Regions from separate parts of the Mesorhizobium sp. B2-4-7 genome, predicted to be linked through region 3. Evidence: riboswitches for the same ligand, from Rfam matches in the RefSeq annotation. Region 3 holds a riboswitch; each other region holds the start of a gene.
The links. Region 3 has a riboswitch for cobalamin ahead of FJ946_RS15605 (aromatic ring-hydroxylating dioxygenase subunit alpha). Riboswitches for the same ligand answer to the same signal wherever they lie in the genome.

Region 1: linked by a shared signal. The riboswitch ahead of bluB (5,6-dimethylbenzimidazole synthase) and the one ahead of FJ946_RS15605 (aromatic ring-hydroxylating dioxygenase subunit alpha) in region 3 are both predicted to bind cobalamin.
Region 2: linked by a shared signal. The riboswitch ahead of FJ946_RS17930 (DUF1636 family protein) and the one ahead of FJ946_RS15605 (aromatic ring-hydroxylating dioxygenase subunit alpha) in region 3 are both predicted to bind cobalamin.

The regions. Positions count from the first base shown of each region.
Region 1 is NZ_VFVH01000001.1:662,075-672,436, reverse strand. It holds gene aroC (chorismate synthase) at 1-466, shown strand, start outside; gene ribB (3,4-dihydroxy-2-butanone-4-phosphate synthase) at 567-1,667, shown strand; gene FJ946_RS03395 (MFS transporter) at 1,718-2,941, opposite strand; gene FJ946_RS03390 (TetR/AcrR family transcriptional regulator) at 3,062-3,667, shown strand; gene bluB (5,6-dimethylbenzimidazole synthase) at 3,713-4,465, opposite strand; cobalamin riboswitch at 4,514-4,694, opposite strand; gene FJ946_RS03380 (histone deacetylase family protein) at 4,816-5,742, shown strand; gene FJ946_RS03375 (exodeoxyribonuclease VII small subunit) at 5,746-5,997, shown strand; gene FJ946_RS03370 (DUF2277 domain-containing protein) at 6,096-6,362, shown strand; gene FJ946_RS03365 (pirin family protein) at 6,403-7,323, shown strand; gene dxs (1-deoxy-D-xylulose-5-phosphate synthase) at 7,401-9,338, shown strand; gene FJ946_RS03355 (hypothetical protein) at 9,487-9,780, shown strand; gene FJ946_RS03350 (GFA family protein) at 9,806-10,207, opposite strand.
Region 2 is NZ_VFVH01000006.1:102,284-112,645, reverse strand. It holds gene FJ946_RS17940 (cobaltochelatase subunit CobN) at 1-2,141, opposite strand, end outside; gene cobW (cobalamin biosynthesis protein CobW) at 2,158-3,210, opposite strand; gene FJ946_RS17930 (DUF1636 family protein) at 3,213-3,659, opposite strand; cobalamin riboswitch at 3,697-3,901, opposite strand; gene FJ946_RS17925 (winged helix-turn-helix domain-containing protein) at 3,931-5,130, opposite strand; gene FJ946_RS17920 (NADH-quinone oxidoreductase subunit A) at 5,464-5,829, shown strand; gene FJ946_RS17915 (NADH-quinone oxidoreductase subunit B) at 5,820-6,401, shown strand; gene FJ946_RS17910 (NADH-quinone oxidoreductase subunit C) at 6,406-7,008, shown strand; gene FJ946_RS17905 (four helix bundle protein) at 7,043-7,420, shown strand; gene FJ946_RS17900 (NADH-quinone oxidoreductase subunit D) at 7,487-8,677, shown strand; gene FJ946_RS17895 (NADH-quinone oxidoreductase subunit E) at 8,678-9,955, shown strand; gene nuoF (NADH-quinone oxidoreductase subunit NuoF) at 9,966-10,362, shown strand, end outside.
Region 3 is NZ_VFVH01000004.1:500,985-511,346, forward strand. It holds gene FJ946_RS15565 (ABC transporter substrate-binding protein) at 1-1,056, shown strand, start outside; gene FJ946_RS15570 (sugar ABC transporter permease) at 1,320-2,333, shown strand; gene FJ946_RS15575 (carbohydrate ABC transporter permease) at 2,335-3,489, shown strand; gene FJ946_RS15580 (alpha-glucosidase) at 3,494-5,158, shown strand; gene ugpC (sn-glycerol-3-phosphate ABC transporter ATP-binding protein UgpC) at 5,184-6,296, shown strand; gene FJ946_RS15590 (DUF680 domain-containing protein) at 6,383-6,619, opposite strand; gene FJ946_RS15595 (DUF680 domain-containing protein) at 6,691-6,897, opposite strand; gene FJ946_RS15600 (DUF680 domain-containing protein) at 6,967-7,164, opposite strand; cobalamin riboswitch at 7,643-7,845, shown strand; gene FJ946_RS15605 (aromatic ring-hydroxylating dioxygenase subunit alpha) at 7,976-9,223, shown strand; gene FJ946_RS15610 (hybrid-cluster NAD(P)-dependent oxidoreductase) at 9,243-10,343, shown strand.

The DNA.
Region 1 (10,362 bases), on a different contig from region 3:
CGGCGTTCCGGCCGGCCTCGGCGCGCCGATCTACGCAAAGCTCGACCAGGATATCGCATCAGGCCTGATGTCGATCAACGCCGTCAAGGGCGTCGAGATCGGCAACGGCTTCGAGGCCGCCCGCATCACCGGCGAACAGAATGCCGACGAGATGCGCATCGGCAATGACGGCCAGCCGGTGTTCCTGTCCAACAATGCCGGCGGCATCCTTGGCGGCATCTCGACCGGCCAGGCGATCATCGCCCGCTTCGCCGTCAAGCCGACGTCTTCAATCCTGACGCCCCGGAAGTCGATCGACAAGGACGGCAACGACGTCGAAGTGATGACCAAGGGTCGCCATGATCCGTGTGTGGGCATTCGCGCCGTACCGATCGGCGAGGCGATGGTTGCCTGCGCAATCGCCGACCATTATCTGCGGCACCGAGGACAGACAGGCAAGGAAGGCAGTAGGGCAGTAGGGCAGTAGGGCAGTATGTTAAGCTGCCCGCGAGACGAGCAATTTTTCCTTTCCCCTACCGCCTTACCGCCCTATTCCCCTACTCCCTTGCGAGCGAAGCGAGCATTCCATGTCTTACGACCAGAAGAAGATCGTCGAAGCAATCCGGGCCTTCGAGCGCGGCGAGATCGTCGTCGTCATGGATGATGACGGGCGCGAGAACGAGGGCGACCTGATCGTCGCCGCCGTCCATTGCACGCCGGAAAAGATGGCCTTCATCGTGCGCAACACTTCGGGCATCGTCTGCACGCCGATGCCGCGCGAGGAGGCCAAGCGCCTCAACCTTGCGCCGATGGTCGCCGACAATGATTCGGCGCACACCACCGCCTTCACGGTTAGCGTCGATTTCAAGCACGGCACCACGACTGGCATTTCAGCTGACGACCGCACGCTGACCGTGCGCAATCTCGCCAACGGCAATGTCGGCGCCTCCGATTTCGTCCGCCCCGGCCACATCTTCCCGCTCATCGCGCGCGAAGGCGGCGTGCTTATGCGTTCGGGCCATACCGAGGCGGCCGTCGATCTGTGCAAGCTCGCCGGCCTGCCGCCGATCGGCGTGATCTCGGAACTGGTCAATGATGACGGCACCGTCAAGCGCGGCCCGCAGGTCGCGGCTTTTGCCGAGGAGCACGGCCTCAAGCAGGTCTCGGTCGCCGACCTCATCGCCTATCGGCAACGCAAGGAAACACTGGTCGAACGCGTGGCATGCTCCGAGATCGACACGCTCGGCGGCAAGGCGCAAGTCTTCACCTACACGCTGCCCTGGGATTCCATGCATCATGTCGCCGTCGTCTTCGGCGACATCCGCGATGGGGAAGAGGTGCCTGTGCGTCTGCACTCCGAGGACGTGGTGACCGACGTCTTCGGCACCAGCCACCGGCTGGACGCCATCATGAAGGCGATGGGCGAGCGCAAGCGCGGCGTCATCGTCTATCTGCGCGAGGGCTCGGTCGGTGTCGCCCACCAGGAGCGCAACCGGCCGGCGAGCGGCGACGGGGAGGACCACGAAGAGGCGCGCCGCCGCGAGAATGAATGGCGCGAGATCGGGCTCGGTGCTCAGATCCTGAAGGATCTCGGCATTTCCTCGATCAATTTGATCGCCTCGCGCGAGCGCCACTATGTCGGCCTCGAAGGTTTTGGCATCCACATCGCCAAGACCGAGATTCTCTAGGTTCGACGGCGGCAATAGCGTCCGATCCGCTGAACCGGACGCGTCATGGTTCATTCCGCGGCAGCGACGGCCGCTTCACACCCATCCAACTCGCATTTGTGAGTGGCAAGACTGCGCTGGCCGAGCAGCACCGTGACCAGCGCGATGCCGCCCGCGACCACCGAGACCCAGAACCCGTTCTGGGCGCCGAACGCATCCACCACCGCGCCGGCGGCGAAAGAGCCCAGCGCCATGCCGATGCCGATTCCCGTTGTCACCCAGGTAATGCCCTCGGTCAGCATCGCTTCCGGCACATGCCGTTCGATCAGGCCGAATGCCGTGATGAAAGTCGGCGAGATCGCCACGCCGCTGATGAAGACGGTCAGCGCCAAAATCGGCACGCTGTCGGCGGTGAGCGGCAAAATCGTGCTGACTGCGATGATGGCGACCGCGACGGTCAGCTGGCGCTGTAGCGGCGTCTTGAGGTTGAGCGCGCCGACCACGATGCCCAACACGAACGATCCCAGCGCATAGACGCCGATCACCAGGCTTGCGGCACCGGCTTGGCCGAACTCGTTGGTGATCGCCACGGTGCTCACTTCCGTCGTCGCGAAGGTCGCGCCGATGAAGATTAGGGCGAAGGTGATGATCTGTACCGGCCGCAGGCGGATTGCCGAGCCAGTCGAACCATGGTCCACCGGCCGCACTTTCGGCTCGGTCGATCGCTGCAGGATGAATGCTATCGAGCCCAAAGCGAGAAACAACGTGCTCGCCAGCATGCCTGCTTCCGGAAACAGCGCCGCACTGAGGCCCACCGACAGCGACGCGCCGGCGATATAGACCAGTTCGTCGGCCGCCGATTCGAAGGCGAAGGCGGTGTTCATCTCCGGCCGGCCGCGAAAAAGCTCGGTCCAGCGCGCGCGCACCATTGCCGGCATGCTGGGCATGGCCGCTGCCAGCAGCGCCGACACGAACATTGTCCATACCGGCCAATCCTGATTGGCCGACGCAATCAGCAGCAGGAATGCCAGCACGGAGATGATGGTGGTGGGCACGACGATCCATGTCTGGCCGAGGCGGTCGACCAGCCTGGAGATCTGCGGCGCCAGGAAAGCGTTGGCCAGCGCGAATGTCGCCGAGACGGCACCCGCCAGCCAGTATTCGCCACGCGTCTGCGACAGCATCGCCACGATGCCGATCGGCGCCATGGCGACCGGCAGGCGCGCCATGAAGCCTGCAGCGGCAAAGCCCTTGGCGCCAGGGGCTCGAAAGATCTCGGAATAGGGGTTCTGCATGGTCCGTTCCTCGACAAAAGGCGATTCGGAAATTACATACGATGCGTATGAATACTAAATAGATCATACGTCGCGTATGTCAATTGGCATACGTGACGTATGTGGATAAGGCCAGAAGAGATGCACAAGCCCCGCAGGGAAATGATCGCCGAAACGCGCGCCAAATTGATTGCCGCGGCCCGGCATGCGTTCGGAACGATCGGTTATGCCGAGGCATCGATGGATGATTTCACCGCATCGGCCGGGCTGACGCGCGGTGCGCTCTATCATCATTTCGGGGACAAGAAGGGGCTTTTGCAGGCGGTTATCGCCGAGATAGACGCCGAGATGGCGGCACGGGTGAATGAGGTTGCAGCGAAAGCACCGACCCGCTGGCAAAGCTTCGTCGACGAATGCACGAGCTACATCGAAATGGCGCTGGAGCCGGAAATCCAGCGCATCATGTTTCGGGACGGTCCGGCCGTGCTGGGGGATCCCGCGCAATGGCCGAACGCCAATGCCTGCGTCGCGTCGATGACCGATCACCTGACGACGCTGCAGGGCGACGGGGTGGTTGTCCCGGGCGTAGACCCCGAGACCGCGGCACGGCTGATCAACGGGGCGAGCAGCCAGGCGGCGCAGCGGATCGCCAATTCGAACGACCCGGAAGCGACGTCGAAGACCGTGGTGGCGGCATTCAAGCAACTGCTCGAAGGATTGTTGAGGAAGGATGCCGGAGCCGCCTGACGACGGCAGGCCGCCGGCAGCGCGCTGCGCATGCCGTATCGGCAATCAAATCAAGGGTTTGTCAGACTTTTCGCATGTTGCCGCCTTGAGGCGTGCGATCGTTGATTTGAGCGGAACTTCGCCCTGTCCGCAAAACGTCTCGCTCATGATCAGCTCGGGCAGCGGCAGCCGCCGCCCCCAGCCATGTGTTTCGAGGTCCGGTTTCGGCGCGAACTCCGAGACACGGCCGACACAGAGATAGGCCACCGGCGTCACATGCCCGGGAATCGACAGAAGGTCTTTCAACGCCTGCGCCTCGATAATGCTGACCCAGCCGACGCCGACGCCTTCGGCGCGCGCCGCCAGCCAGAAATTCTGCACCGCGCAGACCGTGCTGTAGAGATCCATCTCGGGATTGTGCCAGCGTCCCAGCGGCGAACCCTGTGAGCGTCGGCGGTCGCAGGTGATACAGATATTGAGCGCGCTTTCGCAGATGCCTTCCAGCTTGAGCTTGCGGTAGAGCGCCCGCCGCTCTTCCTCGATCGCCGGCAATTCCTGCTCGCGCGCCGCGAGGAACAGGTCGCGCACCTGTTCCCGTCGTTCGGTGCCACGAATGACGATGAAATTCCATGGCTGCATGAAGCCGACCGATGGCGCGTGATGGGCGGCAAGCAGCAGCCGCGCCAAGACCTCGTCGTCGACGGCCTCTGATGTAAAATGGCTGCGAACATCGCGCCGCGTGAACATGGCGCGGTAGACCGCATCGCGCGCCATCTGGTCGAATCCGTCACCCACGGGGATGGTCATATTGTCCGGCATCGCTTGTCCCCTTGCGATTGCAATCAACTGCCGTCCGCCTGACCATGCGGATGACGATGCCTGCCAGGCCGGTCTTCTGGCTCGGGATCAACCCGCATCCGGCGCCTTCCCGTCATCGACAGTGGCATTTACCGGCGCGGTCCCCCTTACAGCGTTGGGCACGCCACGGTATCAAACCGTGTTCCCGATTCTCCCGCTCGCGGCGGGCACCAGGCAGTGGCCGGGACTTTACGACGAAGCCCCTGCGCCGCCAATCCCCGCGGCGACGCGAACGGACGCAAGCGCGATTTTCCCCAACCATCAGGCCGCAACGCATGGCCATCGCCGCGCCAGGGCACTAGATAGGGAGCATGGCCACTCGTCTCTACACCCATCCGATCTTCCTCGAGCACATCACGCCACCCGGCCATCCGGAGCGGCCGGACCGCTTGCGCGCAATCGAGCGCGTGCTCGACGACGAGGCTTTTGCCGCGCTCGATCGCCTCGAGGCGCCACAAGGCGACGAGGCCACCATTCTCTACGCGCATCCCGAGGATTTCGTCGAGCGGGTACGCGCCGCCATTCCCGATACGGGCATCGCCCGCATAGATGCCGACACAACGGCCAGCCCGAAGAGCTGGCAAGCGGCGATCACCGCGATCGGCGCCGCCAACGCCGCCGTCGACGACGTCTTTGCCGGCAGGGCAGACAACGTTTTCGTCGCCGCCCGGCCGCCCGGCCATCATGCGGAGAAAGCGACGGCGATGGGCTTCTGCCTGTTCAACACGGCGGCCATCGCCGCACGTTATGCACAGCGCAAACACGATATCGAACGCGTCGCCATCGTCGACTGGGACGTGCATCACGGCAACGGCACGCAGGATGTTTTCTGGGACGATCCGTCCGTGCTTTATTGCTCGACGCACCAGATGCCGCTCTACCCCGGCACCGGAGCAAAGAACGAAACCGGCGCCGGCAACATCGTCAACGCGCCGCTTGCGCCGCAGACCGGCAGCGAGGCGTTCCGCGATGCCTTCCTGTCGCGCGTGCTGCCCTCGCTCGACAATTTTGCACCCGACCTGATCATCATTTCGGCCGGCTTCGACGCGCATCATCGCGATCCGCTGGCCGAGATCAACCTGACCGAGGATGATTTCGACTGGGCGACCGGCCAACTCATGCAGCGCGCGGCGCGCCACAGCGCCAACCGGCTCGTCAGCCTGCTCGAGGGCGGCTACGATCTGCAAGGATTGGCATTTTCGGTCGCCGCCCATGTCGGGCGACTGATGAAAGGATGAATGATGGCTGGTGAAATCAACGAAGACGTCAAGGCGATGAGCTTCGAACAGGCTCTCGACGCGCTGGAGAAGATCGTCGATGATCTGGAGCGTGGCGATGTGCCGCTCGACCAGTCGATCAAGATCTACGAGCGCGGCGAGGCGCTGAAGGTGCATTGCGACCGGCTGCTCAAGGCGGCCGAGGACAAGGTGGAGAAGATCAGGCTGTCCCGCGACGGCAAGCCGGTCGGGACGGAGCCGCTGGACGCGGATTGAGGCACGCAGCCGTCTCTCTGGTTTTTGACACGATCATGATTGAGGATAGAACGCGTCCCGATTGAAACGGCTCCAGGACAAGAGGAGATACGGAAGCGATGTGCAGAAACATCAAGACCCTGTTCAATTTTGATCCGCCGGCGACCAACGACGAGGTGCGCGATGCAGCCCTTCAATTCGTTCGCAAGCTGAGCGGAACGACGCGGCCTTCGAAGCAGAACCAGCACGCATTCGACCATGCCGTCGAGGCCATCGCGGCGTCGGCGCGCGAGCTTCTCGATTCGCTTGAAACCAACCAGCATCCGCGCAATCGCGAGGAGGTTGCGGCCAAGCTGCGGGCGAAGGCGGCGATCCGCTTTGCCTGATCTGGCCAGAGCAGCCATCGGCCGCTGACAAGGAGAGTTCATGAGCTTCTTTCCCGGGAAGGATCCTGAAGCCGGCGATGCCTTTGCCGGCGACCAGATCGAATTGATGGTCATTCCGAACGCCAAGGACATTGGCGGTTTTCAGGTTCGCCGCGCCTTGCCGACCGCCAAAAGGCGGCTGGTCGGTCCCTTCATCTTCTTCGACCGCATGGGCCCGGCCATCCTGCGTGCCGGTCAGGCGCTCGACGTCCGGCCGCATCCTCATATCGGCCTGTCGACGGTCACCTACCTGTTCGACGGCAGGATCAGGCATCGCGATTCGCTCGGCACCGAGATGGTGATCGAGCCGGGTGACGTGAACCTGATGACCGCCGGCCGCGGCATCGTCCATTCGGAGCGCACGCCGGAAGAACTGCGCGGCGCGCCGATGTCGATCTCGGGGCTGCAGACATGGTTGGCGCTGCCGGACGGCAAGGAGGAAGTGGCGCCGGTTTTCGAAAACACCGCTGTCGCGCGGCTTCCCGACATCGACGCGGAAGGCGTCAGCGGCCGCATCGTTATAGGCGATTTCCAGGGGCTGCGTTCCCCGGTGCGAGCCGATTCCGAGACGCTCTACGCCGACCTCAGGCTGGCGCCCGGCGCCAGCGTGAAAATCCCTGCCGACGCGGAAGAACGCGCCATCTATACGCTGGAAGGCGAGGTCTCGATTTCCGGCGACGTGTTTCCGGCGGAACGGCTGCTGGTGTTCCGGCCCGGCGACGAGATCGTCGTATCCTCACAGGCTGGTGCCCATTTCATGCTGTTCGGCGGTGCTTCGCTGGGCTCGAAGCGCTACATCTGGTGGAATTTTGTCTCGTCCTCCAAGGAGCGCATCGAACAGGCCAAGCAAGAATGGAAGACCGGCCGCTTCGACATCGTTCCCGGCGATGAGGAAGAGTTCATTCCACTGCCGGAAGGCTGAGGAAATCGACGACGGGGCGTGCCTTTCGCGTCATTTGGCAGGCATTTACTTTCGCCTGCCGGCGGCCTATCCCGCGCATGAACAGAAGCTTGGGCCTACCCGTGAACGCAACGCCGCATACGCCGCTTCTCGACAAGGTCCGTATCCCGGCCGAGCTGCGCACGCTTTCCGAAAGCGAATTGCCGCAACTGGCATCAGAGCTTCGCCTCGAACTGATCGACGCGGTGTCGCGCACCGGCGGTCATCTCGGCGCCGGGCTTGGCGTGGTCGAACTGACCGTGGCGCTGCATTATGTCTTCAACACCCCCGATGACCGGCTGATCTGGGATGTCGGCCACCAGGCCTATCCGCACAAGATCCTGACCGGGCGCCGCGATCGCATCCGTACCCTGCGCCAGGAGGGCGGCCTCTCCGGCTTCACCCGCCGCACCGAGAGCGAATACGATCCGTTCGGCGCCGCCCACTCCTCGACGTCGATATCGGCCGGCCTTGGCATGGCGGCGGCGCGCGATCTTGCCGGCGGTCGCAACAATGTCATCGCCGTCATCGGCGACGGCGCCATGTCGGCCGGTATGGCCTACGAGGCGATGAACAACGCCGGCGCGCTCGATGCCCGCCTGATCGTCATCCTCAACGACAACGACATGTCGATCGCCCCACCGACCGGCGCCATGAGCGCCTATCTGGCGCGCCTGGCCTCTGGCAAGGCCTATGTCGGCCTGCGCGACTTCGGCAAGAAACTGACCTCGTATCTTGGCAAGCGTGCCGACCGTGCCATCACCAGGGCGGTCGAGCATGCGCGCGGCTACGTCACCGGCGGCACGCTGTTCGAGGAGCTCGGCTTCTACCATATCGGTCCGATCGACGGCCACAATCTGGACCATCTGATCCCGGTGCTGAAAAATGTCCGTGACAATGGCAAGGGCCCCGTGCTGATCCATGTCGTCACCCAGAAGGGCAAGGGCTACGCGCCGGCCGAGGCCGCGGCCGACAAATATCACGGCGTCAACAAGTTCGACGTCATCACCGGCGCTCAGGCCAAGGCCCCGGCCAACGCGCCGGCCTATACCAAGGTGTTCGCCGAAAGCCTGATCCGGGAGGCCCAGGAGGACGAGCGCATCGTCGCCGTCACCGCCGCCATGCCGGGCGGCACCGGGCTTGACCTGTTCGGCGAAGTGTTTCCGGCCAGGACCTTCGACGTCGGCATCGCCGAACAGCATGCGGTGACGTTCGCGGCCGGCCTCGCGACCGAAGGCTACAAGCCGTTCGCGGCGATCTATTCGACCTTCTTGCAACGTGCCTACGATCAGGTCGTGCACGACGTGGCGATCCAGAAATTGCCGGTGCGCTTCCCCATCGATCGCGCCGGCTTCGTCGGAGCCGACGGCGCCACCCATTGCGGCGCCTTCGACACCACCTTCCTGGCCTCCCTGCCGGGCTTCGTCGTCATGGCGGCGGCCGACGAGGCGGAACTGCGCCACATGGTGCGCACCGCGGCAACCTACGATGACGGCCCGATCGCCTTCCGCTATCCGCGCGGCAATGGCGTCGGCGTCGACATGCCCGATCGCGGCTCGGTGCTCGAAATCGGCAAGGGCCGCATCATCAGGGAAGGCGGCAAGGTGGCACTCCTCTCCTTCGGCACGCGCTTGCAGGATTGCCTGATCGCGGCCGAGGAGCTGGGCGCGGCCGGGCTTTCGACCACCGTCGCCGATGCGCGCTTCGCGAAGCCGCTCGACGAGGACCTGATCCGACGGCTGGCCCGCTCGCACGAGGTTCTGGTCACGGTGGAGGAGGGCGCCGTCGGCGGCTTCGCCAGTCACGTTTTGCAGTTCCTCGCCCATGAGGGCCTGCTGGAAAGCGGCCTGAAAGTGCGCCCGCTTGTGCTACCGGACGTGTTTGCGGACCACGCCAAGCCGGAAAAGATGTATGCCGATGCCGGTCTCGATGCCGCCGGCATCGTCCATACGGTTTTCACCGCCCTCGGGCAGGCGGTCCGCGCCCAGCGCGCCTGACTCGACACATCAAGCGCTTGAATCGGTTTGCCGGCTCGATGTCGTAACGCATTGTTGACATTGCGGTTTGGCGTTTTGCTTACCGTGTCTCTTGCCCGTTTTTCAACGGCACGCTGCTAGGTTCTGGCCAGGCAGGGAGACAACAACAGTGAAGACGCTTCTGTGCGGCATGGCGATCCTGACCGCCATCGCAGCGCCGGCCATCGCCGGAACGCGCTACGACCGCAATCTCGAGAAGGCGGCCGCGGATATAGTCGCCAGTAAGATGGGGCATATCAGGGGCGGCTTCTCCTACAAGCAGCTGCCGCAGCTTGTTGTCCCGCCGGACGCCGCATCGGCATCCGCCGCGCCAGTCGAGCGCCCGCGCAGGGAAGTTGCCCGCGATCGGGATGGCGGCCTGTCTCCCGCCGTCGAACGGCAGGCTCCCCGCACCATCTTCTGAGCTCGCCCAAATCAAACCACCCAAATCAAAACCACATGTCGCGCACGCAGCGGCCATCGCGCGGCAGATCGTCGTAGGTCTCGAGACCGTCGAAATGGTCGATCGGCAGGTCGGCCACGGCTTCCGGCGGCGCAAGCCTTACATTGACGGCGATCCGCGTGCAGCCGGACTCGGCTGGGCGCAAACCGCGCCAGGCAAGCACGCACGCACATGTCGGGCAGAACAGGATCTCGAGCGTGGGTTCGGCCTTGCCGGCACGTTTATAGCTTTTTATCGGCCCCACGACGCGGATACGTTCATCGACAAAGTCGTAGGCCCAGAGCGTGCCGTAACGTCGGCACAGCGTGCAGTTGCAAGCGGTGATCGGCCCGGGATCGCCCTTCAAGGTCCAGTGGGCCGCACCGCAATGGCAGGTTCCCGTAAGCATCCGTCCTCCTTCGCCTTCGGCAGCAAAACGGCGTTTCTTCCTTATCATCGTGGCCGACCTGATGCGATATGCGACTGGCCGCGAGCGGCTCTCTGCGGTCGCTGCCCTGCGGCGATGTTGCTTCTCCTGCTCCAATCTCCTTGCCTTCGCCGCCG
Region 2 (10,362 bases), on a different contig from region 3:
TTCGCCTGCGCCGCCTCGCCGGGATTGGAGACGATAAAGGGATAGATGACGGGCAGGGGACCGGTGACGATCTCGGGGAAGCAGCTTTGCGAAAGCGCAACCGTCTTGCCCGGCAGCCATTCCAGCGTGCCATGCGCGCCAACATGGATGAGCGCATGGACGCCGAGCAATTTGCGCAGCCACAGGCCGAAGGCGAGCAATGCATGGCGCGGCGGCAGCGTCGGGTCGTGATAGTCGGCGCGGCGGTCGGCCGAGCGGCCGCGATCGGGGGCGAGGGCCACGGTGATGTTGCCGAAGGTCGCGGCGCGGAAGGGGAATTTGGCGGCGGGCAGCGCTTGAACACCCCCCTCTGTCCTGCCGGACATCTCCCCCGCAAGGGGGGAGATTGGCAGTTTAGACGCTGGAGCTACTCTTGCAACGTTGGAGATTGGCGAAGACAGAGATGACGGCGTAATCTCCCCCCTTGCGGGGGAGATGTCCGGCAGGACAGAGGGGGGTGCCTCGCGCAAACCTGTCTCGCCTTCGGCTTTGCCCCAAGCTGCTTCTACGGCAGCAATTGCTGCGCCCGGCAATTCCGTTGAGAAGGCAAGGTACTCATCCAACTCCAACCCAGCCTTGCTGCGCTCCAGCGCATCCAGCAACGCACGCGACGTTTGGGGAATTCCCTCAACTACATAGCCCTGTTCCTGGAGGTCGTGCAGCATCGCCAGCACGCTGGATGGCACATCCAACCCGACCGCATAGCCGGTGCGGCCGGGAGCGCTCGGGTAATCGGGGATCAGAATGGCGACCTTGCGCTCGGCGCGCGGCGTTTCCCGAAGCCTGATGAAGGCCGCGACCCGGTCCGCCACCTGTTCGACGCGATCGGGCTCCGGCCGGTTGGCAAAGGCGCGGTGGCCGAGCGCGGGGTCGGTCTCGCTTTCGCCCTTGAACGAAACGGCGCCGGCGAGGATGCGGCCGTCCAGTTCGGGCAGAACGACATGCATGGCGAGGTCGGCGGGGGCCAGCCCGCGCTGGTTCTTCTCCCATACGTCGCGGCGGGTGGTGGCGACGATGACCTGGAAGACGGGAACGCCGGCGCGGTCGAACAGGGTTTCGACGCCGGGTTCGGCGCCGGACGCGAAAGCGGTCGCGGTGATGATGGCGGCGGGCTTGGGCTGGGCAATCGCGGTTTCAACAAAAGCCAGAGATTCCGGGTCTTTCAGGCTGGAGACAAAGATCGGCACCGGCAGCATGCCGCGCTGCCGTAGCGCCTCGAAAAGCGCGTCGATGGGCGCGACATCGGCGGCGAGCAGCATCGAGCGGTAGAAGAGGATGGGAATCACGGGTGGGTTGACGTTGCCGGCGTCGAGTTCCGTCACACCCCCCTCTGTCCTACCGGACATCTCCCCCGCAAGGGGGGAGATTGCTCTTTCATCGACGATTTCGCCTATCGCGGATGGTCGAGATAAATCCCTGTCCAAGGGGACAGAAGAGGAGCCGGCCTTGATGACAGCCGATCTCCCCCCTTGCGGAGGAGATGTCCTGCCGGACAGAGGGGGGTGTGAAGGATCGTCAACATTCGATAAGTACGGCTTCTCCACGACTCCGCGCCCCGGCTCATAAAACCCGGCTTTCGGCACGCTTACCGGCTCGGCAATCTCGCCATCAGACCCCGCCAACCGCGCCAGCCTGCGCACCAGCGCGCTCATATTGGCCGGGCCGCCCTGGCGGAAATAATTGAGCAGCCCGTCCAGTTCCTCGCGCGGCAGCGTCGAGGCTTCGATCAGCCTGATATCCTCGTCGTGGCTTTCACCGGGAAGTAGTGCCAGCTTTATGCCGCGCTCACGGGCAACCACGGCCAACTGGTCGCAGCCGTAGCGCCACCACTCGTAACCGCCGAGAATACGCACCAGAATGACTTTGGCGTGACGGGCGACGCTGTCGATCCAGAGGTCGACGGACATGGGGTGGCGCAGGTCGCGCAGCGCGGCCAGCCGCATCGTGGGCAGCCGATCGGCGTCGCCTTTCCAGGCCGCTGCCAGTCCGGCCAGGTCGCTGTCCGTAAAGGACAGCGCCACCATTTCCGCCGGCGTCTGCCGCAGATCGACCGGCTCGGCGAGATCGTCGAGCGAGGCGGATGTGGTGGTGAGGATGTGCATCGCGGTCGGTGTTGCCTCAGCCGGCGAGGATATGCTCGATCGCCGGGCGGTTCAGCCCCTTGAGGCCGATGACGACCAGGCGCGAGCGGCGGTCGTCGTCAGCCGTCCAGGCGCGGTCATAATAATGATTGACGCGCGGACCGACCGCCTGCAGCAACAGCCGCATCGGCTTGCCGCCGACCTCGACGAAGCCTTTCACCCGCAGCACGTTCTCCTGTTCGGCGGCGGTCGCGACGCGCTTTGCCAGGTCGTCCGGGTTGGCGATCGAGGGGATGTCGACGATGAACGTATCGAAGTCGTCGTGCTCGTGGTCGAAGGCGCCGTCATGATGGGACTTGCGGTTCTCGATGTCGTCCTCGACGGCGAGGCCTAGCCCGAGCAGCACGGACGGATCGACCTTGCCATGAGCCGTCGGCACGACCTTCACGGCGCGGGCGGAGTGTTCGCCAATGATGGCGTTGGCGCGAGCCGAACCTGCGGCATCCATCAGGTCGCTCTTCGACAGGATGATGAGGTCGGCGCAGGCGATCTGGTCCTCGAACACCTCCTCGACGGGGTCGTCGTGGTCCAGTGTCTGGTCCTGCGCGCGTTGCGCCTGCAGGGCGTCCATGTCGTTGGCGACGCGCCCCTCGGCCAATGCCGGACCGTCGACCACGGCGATTACGCCGTCGACTGTCACCCGGCTCTTCACTGTCGGCCACTGGAAGGCCTGGACCAGCGGCTTGGGCAGAGCCAAGCCTGAGGTCTCGATCAGGATGTGGTCGACCTTCGGCGTCAGCGACAGGATCTGGTCGAGCGCCGGGACGAAATCGTCGGCGACGGTGCAGCAGATGCAGCCATTGGCCAGTTCGACGATGTTTTCCTCCGGGCAGGTGTCGATGCCGCAGCCCTTGAGGATCTCGCCGTCGATTCCGATGTCGCCGAATTCGTTGACGATGATGGCGATCCGCTTGCCGCCCGCGTTCTCCAGGAGATGGCGGACCAGCGTGGTCTTGCCGGCACCCAGGAAGCCGGTGACCACGGTACAGGGGACGCGGGAGAGAGTGGCGGCGGAAACTGCGGCGGTCATGATCAGTCCTTCAGCATGTCGAGGGGAGGAATGCGGGCGACGAGGCCGCGCTTGAGGGAATCCGGGCGACCACGCCACGGAATGAGGCCGTTGGTCGAAGCGGCGAAGAGTTTCGCGCCGGTGACGAGATCGGCGCCGCTGGCGATGTTCAGGTCGCCGAAGACATAACTCCAGCAGCCGTCGCGAAGAATCGCCGCACTGAGACGGCGCTTGCAGTTGCCGAGGCATTCGACGGTGCGGACACGGACATTGTCGGCCGTTGCGGCTTGGCGCGTATCTTGAGCCAAAACTTCGCCGGCGCGGGGATGGGCATCGGAACCGGTCTCGTCGCGGCAGGAAGCGCAGATGATAACAGTGACGCCGGCCAAGGCGTCGCTATCGCCAGACAAGTCGCTATCGCCAGACAAAATGTCCGCTGTTTCAGCCGGGAAACTGCTGTCGCGTTCCAAATCGGGCTCCTTGCCCGGAAAACCCGCCGGGCGATCGGATTCTTATGTCTCAGACGGCAGGTCTCCTGGCTCGCGGGTCATCGCCTTCGTGCCGCCTTCCCGGGACCGTCCCAGTGGTTTTCGGCCTTGGCTCGTCGCTTACAGTTGCGGGGACAGCCGCGGATTTGAAATCGAGATTTCGCACCGCATTCCCTCTTGGCTCCTCCCTTTGCCGAGAGGAGACCGTCTGGAATGGATTTAGGCTCTTGCAGGCGGCGGTGTCAACGCGCGTCTACGACACGGCAATGTCGGCGAGCGGCTGCCCAAGGTCGCCGGCGGGCGTAACCTCGATCCGTTCGAGGCCGAGCCAGCCCTGCATCTGCGTCAATTCCTGGAAGAGTTGCGCGGCGGTTTCAGGCGGCGCGCTGGGCTCGGCATAGGCCGCGTGGACGCGTAGCACGCTGGCCGGCCGGTCGGCCTTGAGGTCGACGCGCGCCACGATCCTGTCGCCGAGCAGGAACGGCAGGACGTAATAGCCGTATTGCCGTTTTTCGGCAGGGGTGTAGATTTCTATGCGGTAGTGGAAATCGAACAGCCGCTCCGTGCGCGAGCGCTCGAAAACGACCGGATCGAACGGCGCCAGCAAGGCGCGGGCCTCGATTTTTCGTGGAATACGGGCCTCCTTATGGAGGTAAGCCGGTTTGTTCCAGCCCTCGACACGCACCGGCACCAGCTCGCCTGTTTCAACCAGCTCCTCCAGCCGGCCCTTCATGTCGGCCGGCGACAGGCGGAAATAGTCGCGCAGGTCGCTTGCTGTCGCGACGCCATGAGCGCGGGCGGATATCCGCAGCAATTCCCGATGCGCGTCCTCGGCAGACGGCACCGGCAGATCGAGGATCGCCCGCGGCAGTACGCGCTCGGGCAAATCATAGAAGCGTTCGAAGCCACGGCGGTGCGCGGTGGTGATGCGTCCTGCCCAGAACAGCCATTCGAAGGCATGCTTGGCGTGGCTCCAGCCCCACCAGCCGCCGGATCCTTTCTGGCCTTCGAGCGCGGAAGCGGCGATCGGGCCGCGCTCCGCGACCTCGCGGTAGATCTCTTCTATATAGGCGGCGTGCTCGCGGCCCCATTTGGCGAGACCCAGATACATTTCATCGCCACGCTCGGCGCGCTGCATGCGCCAACGCATCAGGGGATAGGTCTCGACCGGCAGGAAGGAAGCCTCGTGCGCCCAGTATTCGAAAACCGTGCGCTTGCGCGTGACGGCGGCGTTGTCGAGCAAGGCGAACGGGTAGGGACCAAGGCGCGAATAGAGCGGCATGTAGTGAGCGCGCACCACCGCGCTGACGGAATCGATCTGCAGCAGGCCGGTACGCGAGAGCACACGGGCGAAGTGGCGTCGGTCGGGCGTGCCGGCGGGGCGGGGATCAGTGAACCCTTGGGCGGCGAGCGCGATACGCCGGGCCGCGGCGAGCGAGATATTTTCCTTCATTCGGATGCGACTCTGATGGCTTGTTGAGCGTGGTTCGGACAGTTGATTCCGGCCATGCTAGCAGGGTTTTGGCGGCAACTCTGTCAGGAGAGAAAAGTGGAGTAAAAAGCGAAGGAAATCAAACAGGAGCGGATCGGACCAGTTTCTTCCCTTATGCCGTCCAGGCCAGTGTTTTGAACAAGGTTTGACTTGCTTCGCCGGAAGCGCTGCGCTAACCCTCGCCGCGTTGCAGCAAAGGCCCCTTAAAACGGTTCAGCGGTTAAACTGTCACGCTTCCGCAATGGGGTCTGGTGCTGTAATCAAAATGGATTGGCGCCAACGGAAAGCCGCAGCATGAACGCACTTCTCAGTTCGTACCTGCCCATCGTCCTGTTTATCGCAGTGGCGGCGGCTGTCGGCGTCGCGCTCATCGTGGCGCCGTTCCTGGTGGCCTACCGCAATCCCGACCCGGAAAAGCTTTCCGCCTACGAATGCGGGTTCAACTCGTTCGATGACGCCCGTATGAAGTTCGACATCCGCTTCTACCTGGTGTCGATCCTGTTCATCATTTTCGACCTGGAAGTGGCCTTCCTGTTTCCGTGGGCGGTGTCGTTCTCGAAGATCGGCATGCTCGGTTTCTGGTCGATGATGGTGTTTTTGGCGGTGCTGACCATCGGCTTTGCCTATGAATGGAAAAAAGGAGCGCTCGAATGGGATTGAGCGACAGTTCCGGCACGCTCGTCGCGCCGAAGCCCAAGGGTCTGATCGATCCCAATACCGGCAGGCCGGTTGGGTCCGATGATCCGTTCTTCCTCGAAATCAACAACGAACTCGCCGACAAGGGCTTTCTCGTCACCTCGACCGAGGCGCTGATCACCTGGGCGCGCAGCGGCTCGCTGATGTTCATGACCTTCGGCCTCGCCTGCTGCGCCGTCGAGATGATCCACACCTCGATGCCGCGCTACGATTCGGAGCGGTTCGGTGTTGCTCCTCGCGCGTCTCCGCGCCAGTCCGACATCATGATCGTTGCCGGCACGCTGACCAACAAGATGGCCCCGGCGCTGCGCAAGGTCTACGACCAGATGCCGGAGCCGCGCTACGTCATCTCGATGGGCTCCTGCGCCAATGGCGGCGGCTATTACCACTATTCCTATTCGGTGGTGCGCGGCTGCGACCGCATCGTGCCGGTCGACATCTATGTGCCCGGCTGTCCGCCGAGCGCCGAAGCGCTGCTCTATGGCATTCTTCTGCTCCAGAAGAAGATCCGCCGCACCGGCACGATCGAACGGTAAATCCATGGCCGCATCCCTGAGCGAACTGTCGACCTATCTCGGCGAAAAATTGATTGGCCGCGTCAATGAAGCAGTGTTCGCCTATGGCGAACTCACCATCCATGTCGAACCGCGCGATCTGATCGAAGTGGTGACTTTCCTGCGCGACGATCCGCGCTGCCAATTCATCTCGGTCATCGATGTCTGCGGCGCCGATTATCCGTCACGGGCCAAGCGCTTCGACGTCGTCTATCACCTGTTGTCGCCGAAGCAGAACGTGCGTATCCGCATCAAGGTGCAGGCAGACGAGGAGACGATGGTGCCGTCGATCACCGGCGTCTATCCCGGCGCCGACTGGTTCGAGCGCGAGACCTACGATCTCTATGGCGTGCTGTTTTCGGGTCACCCCGATCTGCGGCGCATCCTCACCGATTACGGTTTCGACGGTCACCCGCTGCGCAAGGATTTCCCGCTGACCGGCTTCGTCGAGGTGCGTTACGACGACGAAGCCAAGCGCGTCATCTACGAGCCGGTGGAACTGAAGCAGGAATTCCGCAATTTCGATTTTCTGTCCCCATGGGAAGGCACCGATTACGTGCTGCCAGGGGATGAGAAGGCGAAACAGTGAATAGGGAAGTAGTCAGTAGTCAGTAGGGGAAGAATTGGAGCAACGGATCGAATCCTATCGGGACTTGAAAGTGTGGCAATCAGCGATGACGCTTGCTGAAGACTGCTACCGTTACACCAAGGAATTTCCGAAGGAAGAGATCTACGGCATGACCTCTCAGATGCGCCGATCGGCGGTTTCGATCGCAGCGAACGTCGCAGAGGGATACGGTCGGGAAAACAGAGGGTCGTTCGTTCAATTTTTGCGCATGGCGCAAGGCTCGTTGAAGGAACTGGAAACACACATACTGTTGGCGTGCCGGGTGGGCTTGCTGCGAAAAGACAATGAGATTGAACTGCTGCTGCGATGCGAAGAGATTGGAAAAATGACGAGATCTCTTATCCGAACAGTGCAGGCCAAGCAGGCGGAATGAAGCAGGCATTGAGATTGATGATCACTACTCACTACTCACTACTGACTCTTCGCCAGAGGCGCCAGAATGGCTGAAACCTCCGTCCGCAATTTTAACATCAACTTCGGACCGCAACACCCTGCCGCGCATGGTGTTTTGAGATTGGTTCTGGAGTTGGACGGCGAAGTGGTCGATCGTGTCGATCCGCATATCGGGCTCTTGCATCGCGGCACCGAAAAGCTGATCGAGCACAAAACCTACCTGCAGGCAGTGCCTTATCTCGACCGGCTCGACTATTGCGCGCCGATGAACCAGGAGCATGCCTTCGCACTGGCCGCCGAGCGCCTGCTCGGCATCGAGGTGCCGAAGCGCGGTCAGCTGATCCGCGTGCTTTACTGCGAGATCGGCCGCATCATGTCGCACATCCTCAATGTGACGACGCAGGCGCTGGACGTCGGCGCGCTGACGCCGCCTCTGTGGGGCTTCGTCGAGCGCGAAAAGCTGATGGTGTTCTATGAGCGCGCCTCGGGTTCGCGCATGCATGCCGCCTATTTCCGTCCGGGCGGCGTTCACCAGGACCTGCCGCAGAAGCTGCTCGAGGACATCGGCAAGTGGATCGATCCGTTCCTGAAGTCGATCGACGACCTCGATCAGTTGCTGACCGGCAATCGCATCTTCAAGCAGCGCAATGTCGATATCGGCACGGTTTCGCTGGCCGACGCCTGGGCCTGGGGTTTTTCCGGCGTCATGGTGCGTGGCTCGGGCGCTGCCTGGGACCTGCGCAGATCGCAGCCCTATGAATGCTATTCGGAGCTCGATTTCGATATTCCGATCGGCAAGAACGGCGACTGTTTCGACCGCTACCTCGTGCGCATGGAAGAGATGCGCCAGTCGGCGAAGATCATGCGCCAGTGCATCGATCTCCTGCTCGGCAAGGAAAGCGCCGGGCCGGTGTCGAACCTCGACGGCAAGGTCGTGCCGCCAAAGCGCCAGGCGATGAAGCGCTCGATGGAAGCGCTGATCCACCACTTCAAGCTCTACACCGAGGGCTACCGCGTGCCGGCCGGCGAGGTCTATGCGGCGGTCGAGGCGCCCAAGGGCGAGTTCGGCGTCTATTTGGTCTCCGACGGCACCAACAAGCCTTATCGCTGCAAGCTGCGCGCCCCCGGTTTCGCGCATCTCCAGGCCATGGATTTCCTGTGCCGCGGTCACATGCTGGCCGACGTCACCGCCGTCCTCGGCTCCCTCGACATCGTGTTTGGTGAGGTCGATCGCTAAATGTCAGTCCGTCGTCTCGCAGAAGCCAGCGTCCAGCCAGCATCCTTCGCCTTCAACCGGGCGAACGCGGCCGCGGCCAAGCAATGGATCAAGAAGTACCCGAAGGGCCGGGAACAGTCTGCGATCATTCCACTGCTGATGCTGGCGCAGGAGCAGGAAGGCTGGGTCACCAAGGCGGCGATCGAGACGATTTCGGACATGCTCGGCATGCCGCGCATCCGCGGGCTCGAGGTCGCGACCTTCTACACGCAGTACCAGCTGAATCCTGTCGGCACGCGGGCGCACATCCAGGTTTGCGGCACCACGCCCTGCATGCTGCGCGGCTCGGAAGCGCTGATGGACGTGTGCCGCTCCAAGATCCACCATGACCAGTTCCACACCAACGACAAGGGAACGCTGTCGTGGGAAGAGGTCGAATGCCTCGGCGCCTGCGTCAACGCGCCGATGGTCATGATCTTCAAGGACACGTTCGAAGACCTGACGCCGGAACGGCTGGCCGAAATCATTGATCTCTACGATGCGGGCAAGGGGGCCTCGGTGACGCCGGGGCCGCAGAACGGCCGCACCGGCTCGGAGCCGGCCGCCGGCCTCACGACGCTGAAAAGCGAGAAGGCGATCCTCAAGTCGACCCGTGACAGGGAGGCCAGGGAAGCCGCCAAGGCCGCCAAGGCGGCACCCGACGCGATCATCGCGGCGCCGGTGCCAACGCCGGCCGCCACCCCTGTCGCGCCGTCCAATGCCAGCAAGCCGAAAACCGATGCGGCTGAAACCAGCCCGGCGCTGAAAACGCCGTCGCCGGCCAAGGTCGCGTCGGCAACGGAAAAAGCGGCGAGCGTCGCGGCTCCCCGCCACTCGGCGACAAACGCCAACAAGGCGGCGCCCGAGGTCGAGAAAGTTTTGAAGCCGCGCAGCGGCCCCCTGAACAAGGCTGAGCCGGCTTCCGCGTTCAAGTCGCCGGAAACCAAGCTTCCCGCCAAAGCGGCCAAGCCTTCGTTGGAAGACAAGAACCGGCCGGCCGGCATCGCCAGGCCGGCGCTGGTCGACGATCTCAAGCTGATCTCCGGCGTCGGCCCGAGGACCGAGAGCATCCTGCATTCGCTCGGCATCTTCACCTTCGCCCAGGTTGCGTCTTGGAAGAAGGCCGAACGGGAGTGGGTGGACAGCTATCTCTCCTTCCGCGGCCGCATCGAGCGAGACGACTGGGTCAAGCAGGCCAAGGCGCTCGCCAAGGGCGGCGTCGCCGAATATATCCGCGTCTTCGGCAAGAAGCCGGTCTGAGGGACGAACAATGCTTCAGGACAAAGACCGCATCTTCACCAACATCTACGGCCTCTTCGACAAGTCGCTGGCCGGCGCAATGGCGCGCGGCGCCTGGGACAACACGCCCGGCATCGTCGCCAAGGGGCGCGAGTGGATCGTCAACGAGATGAAGGCGTCGGGCCTGCGCGGCCGCGGCGGCGCCGGTTTCCCGACCGGCTTGAAATGGTCGTTCATGCCCAAGCAGAGTGACGGCCGGCCGAGCTATCTCGTCATCAATGCCGACGAATCCGAGCCCGGTACCTGCAAGGACCGCGACATTCTGCGCAACGATCCGCACACGCTGGTCGAAGGCGCCTTGCTCGCCGGCTTCGCCATGGGCGCGGTCGCGGCCTATATCTATGTGCGCGGCGAGTTCATCCGCGAGC
Region 3 (10,362 bases):
AGCCCGCCCAACATCGCCGTTCTGCCGCAACCCGGCCTGATCCAGGACCTTGCTTCCAAGGGTCTCTTGACGCCGCTCGGCGACGACACCGCCAAATGGGTCAAGGACAATTACGGCGCCGGCCAGTCATGGGTCGACCTCGGCACCTTCAAGGACAAGGACGGCAAGCCGGGCTTCTTCGCCTTCCCCTACAAGGCCGACGTGAAGTCGCTGGTCTGGTACTCGCCGGACAATTTCGAGGAAGCCGGCTACAAGGTACCGAAGACGCAGGAAGAACTCGCCGACCTCGAGAAGAAGATTATCGCCGACGGCGGCACGCCATGGTGCATCGGGCTCGGCTCGGGCGGCGCCACCGGCTGGCCGGCGACGGACTGGGTGGAAGACCTGATGCTGCGCACGCAGTCTCCGGAAACCTACGACAAATGGGTGAAGAACGAGATCCCGTTCAACGACCCGGCCGTGGTCAATGCAATCAACATCTTCGGCAAGATCGCGACCGACGACAAGATGGTCGATGGCGGCGCCAAGGCGGTCGCGGCGACCGATTTCCGCGACAGCCCCAAGGGCCTCTTCGCGGTGCCGCCGAAATGCTACCTGCACCATCAGGCGTCGTTCATCCCGACTTTCTTCCCGGAAGGCACGAAAATCGGCCAGGACGCGGACTTCTTCTACTTTCCGCCCTATGCGTCCAAGCCCGAACTCGGCACTCCCGTGCTCGGCGCCGGAACGCTGGCGATGATCACCAAGGACTCGAAGGCCGCCCGCGCGTTCATCGAATTCCTTAAGATGCCGCTGGCCCATGAGATCTGGATGGCCGAAGGCGGTTTCGTGACGCCGTTCAAGGCGGTCAACAAGGATGCCTATGCCAGCGATGCGCTGCGCAAGCAGGGCGAGATCCTGGCCAATGCCTCGACTTTCCGTTTCGACGGGTCGGACTTGATGCCGGGCAAGATCGGCGCCGGCGCCTTCTGGACCGGCATGATCGACCTGGTCGGCGGCAAGTCGGCGCAGGACGTCGCCACCGACATCCAGAAGAGCTGGGACGCGATCAAGTAAGAGCCGCACCCGCGGAGGCCTAGGCTTCCACCTCCCGAGCGGATCCGGGCCAGTTGGCCCGGATCCGACCGGCCCCATCGCAACATCCCAGCCCGGCCAACCGGGACGGGTCAGATCCAGTCGTGACAGCGTAGACATTCCGGCATGCGGCGGGCACGGAGCCACACGCTTCCCTGCCTGCCCGCGCTCAACAACGAGATCGGCGCGCGGCGCAATCGCAAGGATCGTTTCCATCCTGGCGGGTCGTGCAGGGAGAGGGACCCATGGCGGCTCAGATTTTCTCGGCCATATTCGTCATCATCATCGGCGTCGGCGGCTGCGTCGCCTATTTCTGGGGCGCCAACAAACTGCTCGATGTCACCTTTCCCTCGCGCGGCGTCTCGGGTGCCGCCGCCGTCGACAATCTGCGCCGGCAAGGGCTGATCCGGCCCTGGCTGTTCGTCGGTCCGGCGATGATCATCCTGACCATCTATCTCATCTATCCGGTGGTCGAGACGCTGCGGCTGTCCTTCCTCGATCGCGGCGGCGCCAATTTCGTCGGCCTGGCCAATTATCAATGGGCTTTCGGCGACCGCGAGTTTCGCAATTCGATCCTCAACAATGTGCTCTGGCTGGCCGTAGTGCCCGCCGCCTGTACCTTCCTTGGCCTGATCATCGCCGTGCTTACCGACAAGATCTGGTGGGGCACGATCGCCAAGAGCCTGATCTTCCTGCCGCTGGCGATCTCCTTCGTCGGCGCCAGCGTCATCTGGAAATTCATTTATGAGTATCGCGGCGAAGGCCAGACGCAGATCGGAATCCTGAACGCCATCATCCAGCATTTCGGCGGCCAGCCGCAGGTCTGGATATCGCTGCCGTTCTGGAACAATTTCTTCCTGATGGTGATCCTGATCTGGATCCAGACCGGCTTTGCCATGGTCATCCTGTCTTCGGCGCTGCGCGGCATTCCGGAAGAGACGCTGGAAGCCGCCGTCATCGACGGTGCCAATCCGTTCCAGATCTTCTGGAAAATCATGGTGCCGCAGATTTGGGGCACCATCGCCGTGGTCTGGACCACAATCACCATCCTGGTGCTCAAGGTATTCGACATTGTCCTGACCATGACCAACGGCCAATGGAACAGCCAGGTGCTGGCCAATCTGATGTTCGACTGGATGTTCCGTGGCGGCGGTGATTTCGGCCGCGGCGCGACAATCGCCATCATCATCATGATCGCGGTCATTCCGATCATGGTCTGGAACATACGCCAGGCCAACAAAGAGACGGGAGGACATTGAGATGACCGTCGCGACCGGAAACTCCTTCGCCAGCCGCTTCGGCGTTCACATCGCCGTGCTGGTCTTCGTTGCGATCTGGACCATGCCGACGCTCGGCATCCTGGTATCGTCGCTGCGCGACAAGGACCAGATCATCGCCTCGGGCTGGTGGAACTCGTTCGCAAGTTCGACCCAGACCGAAGCTGGACGCCTGCCGCCCGCCTCGGCGCAGGTCGAGAAGGACGGCAAGTTCGTCCTCCAGGGCAACATTTTCGGCGATGGCGCCAAGCGCGAGATCAGCGCCTTCGGCGTCAAGTCGGCGGCACCGACACAATATCCGGCCGGCACATCGGCCGATCTCGGCGATGGCGTTACCTTGCAGCTCAATGCCGACGGCAGCTTCGTCATGACCTCGCCCAAGGCGTTCGAGGGCGACCGCGGCCAGCGCGTCTACTATGCCTCCTCGGCGCCGCCGAAATTCACCACCGACAATTACAGGACCGTGCTGTTTTCGGAAGGCATCGGCCGCTCCTTCATGAACTCGCTGACCGTCACTATCCCGGCGACCGTCATCCCGATCCTCATCGCCGCCTTTGCGGCTTACGCTCTGGCCTGGATGCGCTTTCCCGGGCGCGCGCTTCTGATCGCGGTCATCATCGGCCTGCTGGTGGTGCCGCTGCAGATGTCGCTGATCCCGCTGTTGAAGCTCTATAACGGCGTCGGCGCCTTCTTCGGCGTGCCCTCCAAGACCTATCTCGGCATCTGGCTGGCGCATACCGGCTTCGGACTGCCCTTCGCCATCTACCTCTTGCGGAGCTACATTGCCGGCCTGCCGCGCGAGATCATGGAATCGGCGCGCATCGACGGCGCCAGCGATTTCGAGATATTCGTCAAGATCGTGCTGCCGCTGTCATTTCCCGTGCTGGCGTCCTTCGCCATCTTCCAGTTCCTGTGGGTATGGAACGATCTCCTGGTGGCGATGGTTTTCCTTGGCACGGAGGCGGATCAGATCGTGCTGACCGCCAAGCTCAATGCCTTGCTCGGCTCGCGTGGCGGCGACTGGGAGATCCTGACGACGTCGGCTTTCGTGACCATCATCGTGCCGCTGATCGTGTTCTTCTCTTTGCAGCGCTATTTCGTCCGCGGGCTGCTCGCAGGCTCGGTGAAAGGAGGCTGAAACCATGCAATCCGCTTTGAAAGCCAGTTCGAGGCCCGATCTCGCCGTCGATAGCGACTGGTGGCGAGGTGCCGTGATCTACCAGATCTATCCGCGCAGCTACCAGGACTCGAATGGCGACGGCATCGGCGACCTCAAGGGGATCATCGGGCGGCTGCCCTATATCGCCGCGCTCGGCGCGGACGCCATCTGGATCTCGCCCTTCTTCAAATCGCCGATGAAGGATTTCGGCTACGACGTCTCGGATTACTGCGACGTCGACCCGATGTTCGGCACGCTGGCCGATTTCGACGCGCTGACGGCGGAGGCGCACAGGCTGGGGCTGAAGGTGATGATCGACGAGGTGCTGTCGCACACCGCCGACATCCATCCCTGGTTCAGGGAAAGCCGATCGAACCGCAGTAATCCGAAAGCCGACTGGTACGTCTGGGCCGATCCCAGGCCGGACGGCACGCCGCCCAACAACTGGCTGTCGATCTTCGGCGGATCGGCCTGGCAATGGGACACCAGCCGCCAGCAATATTACCTGCACAACTTTCTCGCGGAACAGCCGGACCTCAATTTCCACAACGGCGAAGTCCAGGACGCGCTGCTCGACGTGACCCGCTTCTGGCTGGAGCGCGGTGTCGACGGGTTCCGCCTCGACACCATCAATTTCTACTTCCACAGCCAGGGGCTGGAAAACAACCCGCCGTTGCCGCCGGAGCAGCGCAACGACCAGACCGCACCCGCGGTCAATCCCTACAACTACCAAGACCACATCTACGACAAGAGCCGTCCGGAGAACCTCGGCTTCCTCGAACGCTTCCGCGCCCTGCTCGACGAATATCCGGCAACGGCCGCGGTCGGCGAGGTCGGCGATTCACAGCGCGGACTGGACGTTGTCGCGGCCTATACAGCCGGCGGCAAGCGCGTGCACATGTGCTATTCCTTCGACTTCCTGGCGCCGGAAAAGATCAGCGCCGCCAAGGTCCGTTCGGTGCTGGAAACCTTCGGCAAGGTTGCCAGCGACGGCTGGTCGTGTTGGGCCTTCTCAAACCATGACGTGATGCGCCCGGCCTCGCGCTGGGCCGCCAACGAAGCCGACCCGACCGCCTATCTCAAGGTTATCTCGGCATTGCTGATGTCCTTGCGCGGCTCGGTCTGCATCTATCAGGGCGAGGAACTGGGGCTCGGCGAAGCCGAATTGCGGTTCGAGGATCTGCAAGATCCCTACGGCATCCGTTTCTGGCCGGAATTCAAGGGCCGCGACGGCTGCCGCACGCCGATGGTGTGGGACGGCAGCGCCAGGAATGGCGGCTTCTCCCAGGCAAAGCCGTGGTTGCCGGTGCCGGCCAAGCACCTGTCGCAAGCCGTCAATGTCCAGCAAGGCGACGAGCATTCGCTGCTCGAACACTACCGACGCTTTCTCGGCTTCCGCCGTGCCCATCCGGCGTTGGCCAAGGGCGATATCAATTTCATCGAAAGCCAGGGCGACACTGTCGCCTTCACGCGCCGCGCGGGCAACGAGCAGATCGTCTGCGTCTTCAACCTGGGATCCGGGCCAGCGGAGGTTGACCTTGGCGGTCGATCGCTGCAACCTTTGCCCGGACACGGATTTTCGGGACAGCAGAGCTCCGGCTCCATCCGCCTCGGCGGCTACGGCGCCTGGTTCGGGCGCATCGACTGAATTCTAGGGACCACTGGAGGGAAACATGGCCGATGTCACGCTGAGGCAAGTGAAGAAATCATACGGCAATCTCAACATTCTGCACGGCATCGACCTCGACATCAAATCGGGCGAGTTCATCGTCTTCGTCGGGCCGTCGGGTTGCGGCAAGTCGACATTGCTGCGCTCGATCGCAGGGCTCGAGGAGATCACCTCGGGCGAGCTCAGAATAGCCGGCGAGGTGGTCAACGACGTGCCGCCGTCGAAACGCGGCATCGCCATGGTGTTCCAGTCCTACGCGCTCTATCCGCATATGACGGTCTACGACAACATGGCGTTCTCGATGAAGATCGGGAAGGAAAGCAAGGCCGAGATAGACAAGCGCGTGCGCCAGGCGGCAGAGATCCTGCAGCTGACCAACTATCTCGACCGCCTGCCCAAGGCGATGTCGGGAGGCCAGCGCCAGCGCGTGGCCATCGGGCGCGCCATCGTGCGCAACCCGAAGGTGTTCCTGTTCGACGAACCGCTGTCGAACCTCGACGCCGCGCTACGCGTCGCCACCCGCATCGAGATCGCCAAGCTCAAGGAATCGATGCCCAACACCACCATGATCTATGTCACCCACGACCAGGTCGAGGCGATGACGCTGGCCGACCGCATCGTGGTGCTGAAGGAGGGCCATATCGAGCAGGTCGGCACGCCGATGGAACTCTACAAGAAACCCGGCAATCTGTTCGTTGCTCAGTTCATCGGCTCGCCGGCCATGAACATCCTGCCGGCGACCATCGACAAATCGGGCAATCCGACCGTCATCAGTCATGTCGGCGGCCGCAAGGCTACGGTGCCGATCGCGACGCCGGCCTCGGCCAAGGGCGCGTCGGTGAGCTTCGGCGTGCGGCCGGAGGACCTGACGATCGCCGGCGGCACGGACTATCTGTTCGAAGGAACGGTGGATTATGTCGAGCAGCTCGGCGAGGTGCAACTCGTCTATGTCGACATCGGCCGCGCCGACCTGCCGCTGGTGACCAAGCTGCCGGGCAATGTCGAGGTCAAGCGCGGGGCGACGCTGCGGCTGAGCGCCGACGCCGGAGACCTTCATATCTTCGACGCGGATGGCCGATCCTTCGCGCTGCACGAGACGGAAGCGAAAGCGGCCTGAGAGCAGGCCATGAATTAATTGCCGGTCACGCAAAAAAGGAGCGGCGGGCAAAGCCCGCCGCTCCTGTTTGGTGTCAGCTTCGGCTGTTAGTGGCCGAAGAGATTCCGGTCACTGCCCTGAGGGGCGGACTTGTGTTCATCGCCCGACGAATTGAGCAGCTTGTAGACCGGCGAGCCGCTGTCGCGGATCGAAGCCGTGTGCGCATTGTCGACCGAGGTGACGGCAGGCTGGTTGGCGCCATTGGAGCCATAGTTGTCGCTGCTGGCAAAAGCGCTGCCCGAAACGGCCAGGACGGCGGCGGCAGCAAGGATGATCTTTTTCATTTCAAGTCTCCTGAATTCTCAAATTCCACCGCAGAGGCGGGCTTGCCCGCCATCTGCTGCAGGATCGGCTGTTAGTTGTTGCCGAAGAGGTTACGGTCGGCACCCTGAACAGGTGCCTGGGCAGCCGGAGCCGACGTCTTGGTCGAAGCGGTGTATGAGCTGTCCGTCGAAGTGGCCGCGGGCTGGTTGGCGCCATTGGAGCCATAGTTGTCGCTGCCGGCGAAAGCGCTGCCCGACACGGCCAGGACGGCGGCGGCAGCAAGAGCGATCTTCTTCATTTCAAGTCTCCTGAATTCTCAAATTTCGCCAGGACGGCGGAAGGCCCGCCGTCAACTGGAGATCGGCTGTTAGTTGTTGCCGAAGAGGTTGCGATCGGCACCCTGGACAGGCGTCTGGGCAGCCGGTTCCGACTTCTTGGTCGAAGCGGTGTACGAGCTGTCGACGGCGGTGGCCGCAGGGGCATTCGAACCATAATGGTCGCTACTAGCGAAGGCGCTGCCGGAAACAGCCAGAAGGGCGGCGGCAGTGAGAATGATCTTTTTCATTTTTTGATACTCCAGTATTTTTCCGTCCGTCTAGCGGCGTGTCTTGGGAGGAAATCGCGTCGTTCGGACAGCCCCGATGTGGGAAAGCCATACCGCCATTTCCAATCACGAAGTTTTTCCGTGTGGACCAAGTTTCCACCACTTGAAATTGTGCCAGAGCCTTCTACATTCGTTTTTTCCATTTGTTATCAAATAGTTATTCTAACAGACGGCGCGATCACCAACTGTGTCGAAGGCCCAGTGTTCACACCGTCCTGCACGCATCGTCAACAGAAACGAACCGTTCGGTTCGATTTTAGAGGGCGCTAACAGTCACTTTTCGAAACCGTTAACCTTTTTTGCCTCCGCCACGAGACGGAATCCGAGGCGGCGACCTGAGGCTTTCTGCCCTGCAACGGCGGCCGCGCCGTTTCCAATGCGTGTCGCGCGGCATGGATGCGATGTCGTTTTCATGCCGACGACAAGTCGGCGATCATGGTTAGATCCTGCCATCTCAGGTGCCGCCGCGTGACGACGAGGCGGAGAATTGGGAAGCCGGTCAGAATCCGGCGCTGCCCCCGCAACGGTGGTGGAGTTCAGGTCGCAACGGGAGACCACTGGGCAAAGGCCTGGGAAGGTGTCGCGACAGTCCGCAAGGACAGCTCCAGAGCCCGGAAACCAGCCCGAGATGTTGGACTCGACTGATCGCGGCGGGCGGTCAAGAGGCGGATGGTGCATGTCCGGCGCAAGCCGGCGCGCGGCTTGATCCTTCCTCTCTCCCCTCCGTTCAGTCCTTCGATGCGAGGACAGGACTTCAATGCGAGGACAGGACATGGATGCGCGCAACGACATGCTGAAACGGCTGCAAGGCCGCAGGGACGGCTTCTCGCTCGAGCAGCCCTTCTATACCGATCCCGACTACTTCAAGCTCGACATGGAGCTGATCTGGTACCGCGACTGGCTGTTCATCGGCCATGATTGCGAACTGCCCCGGCCCGGCAGCTTCATCACCGTGCAGATCGGCGACTATCCTGTGGTGCTGGTGCGTGACCAGAAGGGCAACATCAACGCCTTCCACAATTCTTGCCGCCATCGCGGCAGCCGCGTCTGCAACACAGACAAGGGCACGGCGGCGAAGCTCGTCTGCCCCTACCATCAGTGGACCTATGAACTGGACGGCAGGCTGCTGTTCGCCAGGCAGATGGCCGAGGGTTTCGACAAGAGCCAGTTCGGCCTGAAGCCGGTCGCCTGCGAAAGCGTCGGCGGCTACATCTTCATTTGCCTCGCCGACGAGCCGGCGGATTTCGCGCCGATGCGGACGATGATCGAACCCTATTTGCTGCCGCATCGGCTGCGCGAAGCAAAGGTCGCCTTCGAGAGCACCATCGTCGAGAAGGGCAATTGGAAGCTGGTCTGGGAAAACAACCGCGAATGCTATCATTGCGCCGGCAACCATCCGGAGCTCTGCAAGACCTTCCCGGAGGCGCCGACCGTGACTGGCGTGCAAGACGCCGACAGCGACCCGGAGATGCTGGTGCACTGGGCCAAGTGCGAGGCGGCAGGCCTGCCGAGCAGGTTCCGCATCGACCCGGCCGGACAGTACCGTGCCACCCGCGCGCCGCTGCTGCGCGATGCCGTCAGTTATACGATGACGGGAAAACGCGCGGTCAAGAAGAACCTGTCCGACGGCGTTGGCACCGACCGCATCGGCTCCTTGCTGCTCTATCACTATCCGACGACCTGGAACCACATCCTCGGCGACCACGCCGTCACGTTCCGCGTGCTGCCGATCAGCGCCACCGAGACTGCGGTGACGACCAAATGGCTGGTTCACAAGGACGCGGTCGAGGGCGTCGACTACGACCTCGCCGAACTCACCCATGTCTGGACCGAGACCAACGGCCAGGATCGTCGCATCGTCGAGGAAAACGCCTTCGGCATCCTGTCGCCGGCCTATGAACCCGGCCCCTATTCCGAACTGCACGAAGGCGGCGTCATCCAGTTCGTCGACTGGTACGCGCGTTTCATCGGTCCGCGCCTCGCCGAAGACGGCCGGCCGGCCCTGCGCAGCGTTGCTTGAGAGGTGAGGGATGAATGCGATGACGGATCTCGGCCTCTATCGCCATCTCGATCAGATGGCGCCCTGGAACGACAGGCTCCAGGTGCTGGAAGTGATCGGCGTGAGCGACGAGGCGCCTGATGTAAAGACTTTCACCTTCCGCTCCGACAACCAGACCTGGTTCCGCTACAAGCCGGGCCAGTTCGTGACGCTGGAACTGCCGACAGCGGATCGGTTGCTGATGCGCACCTACACGCTGTCGTCTTCGCCTTCACGGCCATTCTCGATCGCGGTGACGGTGAAGGCGCAGGCCGGCAGCACCGGCACACGCTGGATGTTCGACCATTTGAGGCCTGGTTCGCACGTCAAGGCGTATGGGCCGGCCGGAGACTTTTCGCTGCACAGCCACCCGGCGGCCAAATATCTGTTCATCTCGGCCGGCTCCGGCGTGACGCCGATGATGTCGATGCTGCGCTGGCTGAATGACTGCGCGCCATGGACCGATGTCGGCTTCGTCAACTGCGCACGCCGCCCCGAAGAGATCATCTTCCGCAAGGAGCTGGAATTGCTCGGCAGCCGCATGCCCGGCCTGTCGCTCGGTTTCATGATCGAGGAGCGGTCGAGCCGGGAAGGCTGGTTCGGCCATATGGGCCGCATCGACGCCATCCGGCTGCCGCTTCTGGCGCCCGATTTCCGAGAGCGCGAAATCTTCTGCTGCGGCCCCGACCCCTTCATGCGTGCCGTGCGCGGCATGCTCGAAGCCGCCGGCTTCGACATGGCGAGATACCATCAGGAGAGCTTTGCAGCGCCGCTGGTGGAGGAAATCCCGGCGCCGTTCGCCTCGCCGACTGGAGACGGCGCAGCCATTCCTGTCGAAGCCGCGACGCCGATCCGGTTCTCGATTTCGGATGTCGATGCCGCATGCGTCGCCGGCCAGACGGTGCTGCAGACGGCGCGCGCCTCGGGAGTCAGAATCCCCGCCGCGTGCGAATTCGGCCTGTGCGGAACCTGCAAGGTCAAGAAGCTCTCGGGCGAGGTCGAGATGAGCCACAATGGCGGCATCCTCGATCACGAGATCGAGGATGGCTTCATTCTCGCCTGCTGCTCCAAGCCGCTTTCGGCGCTTGAGATCGAGGCGTGACCGGCGGCTGGCTGCGAGC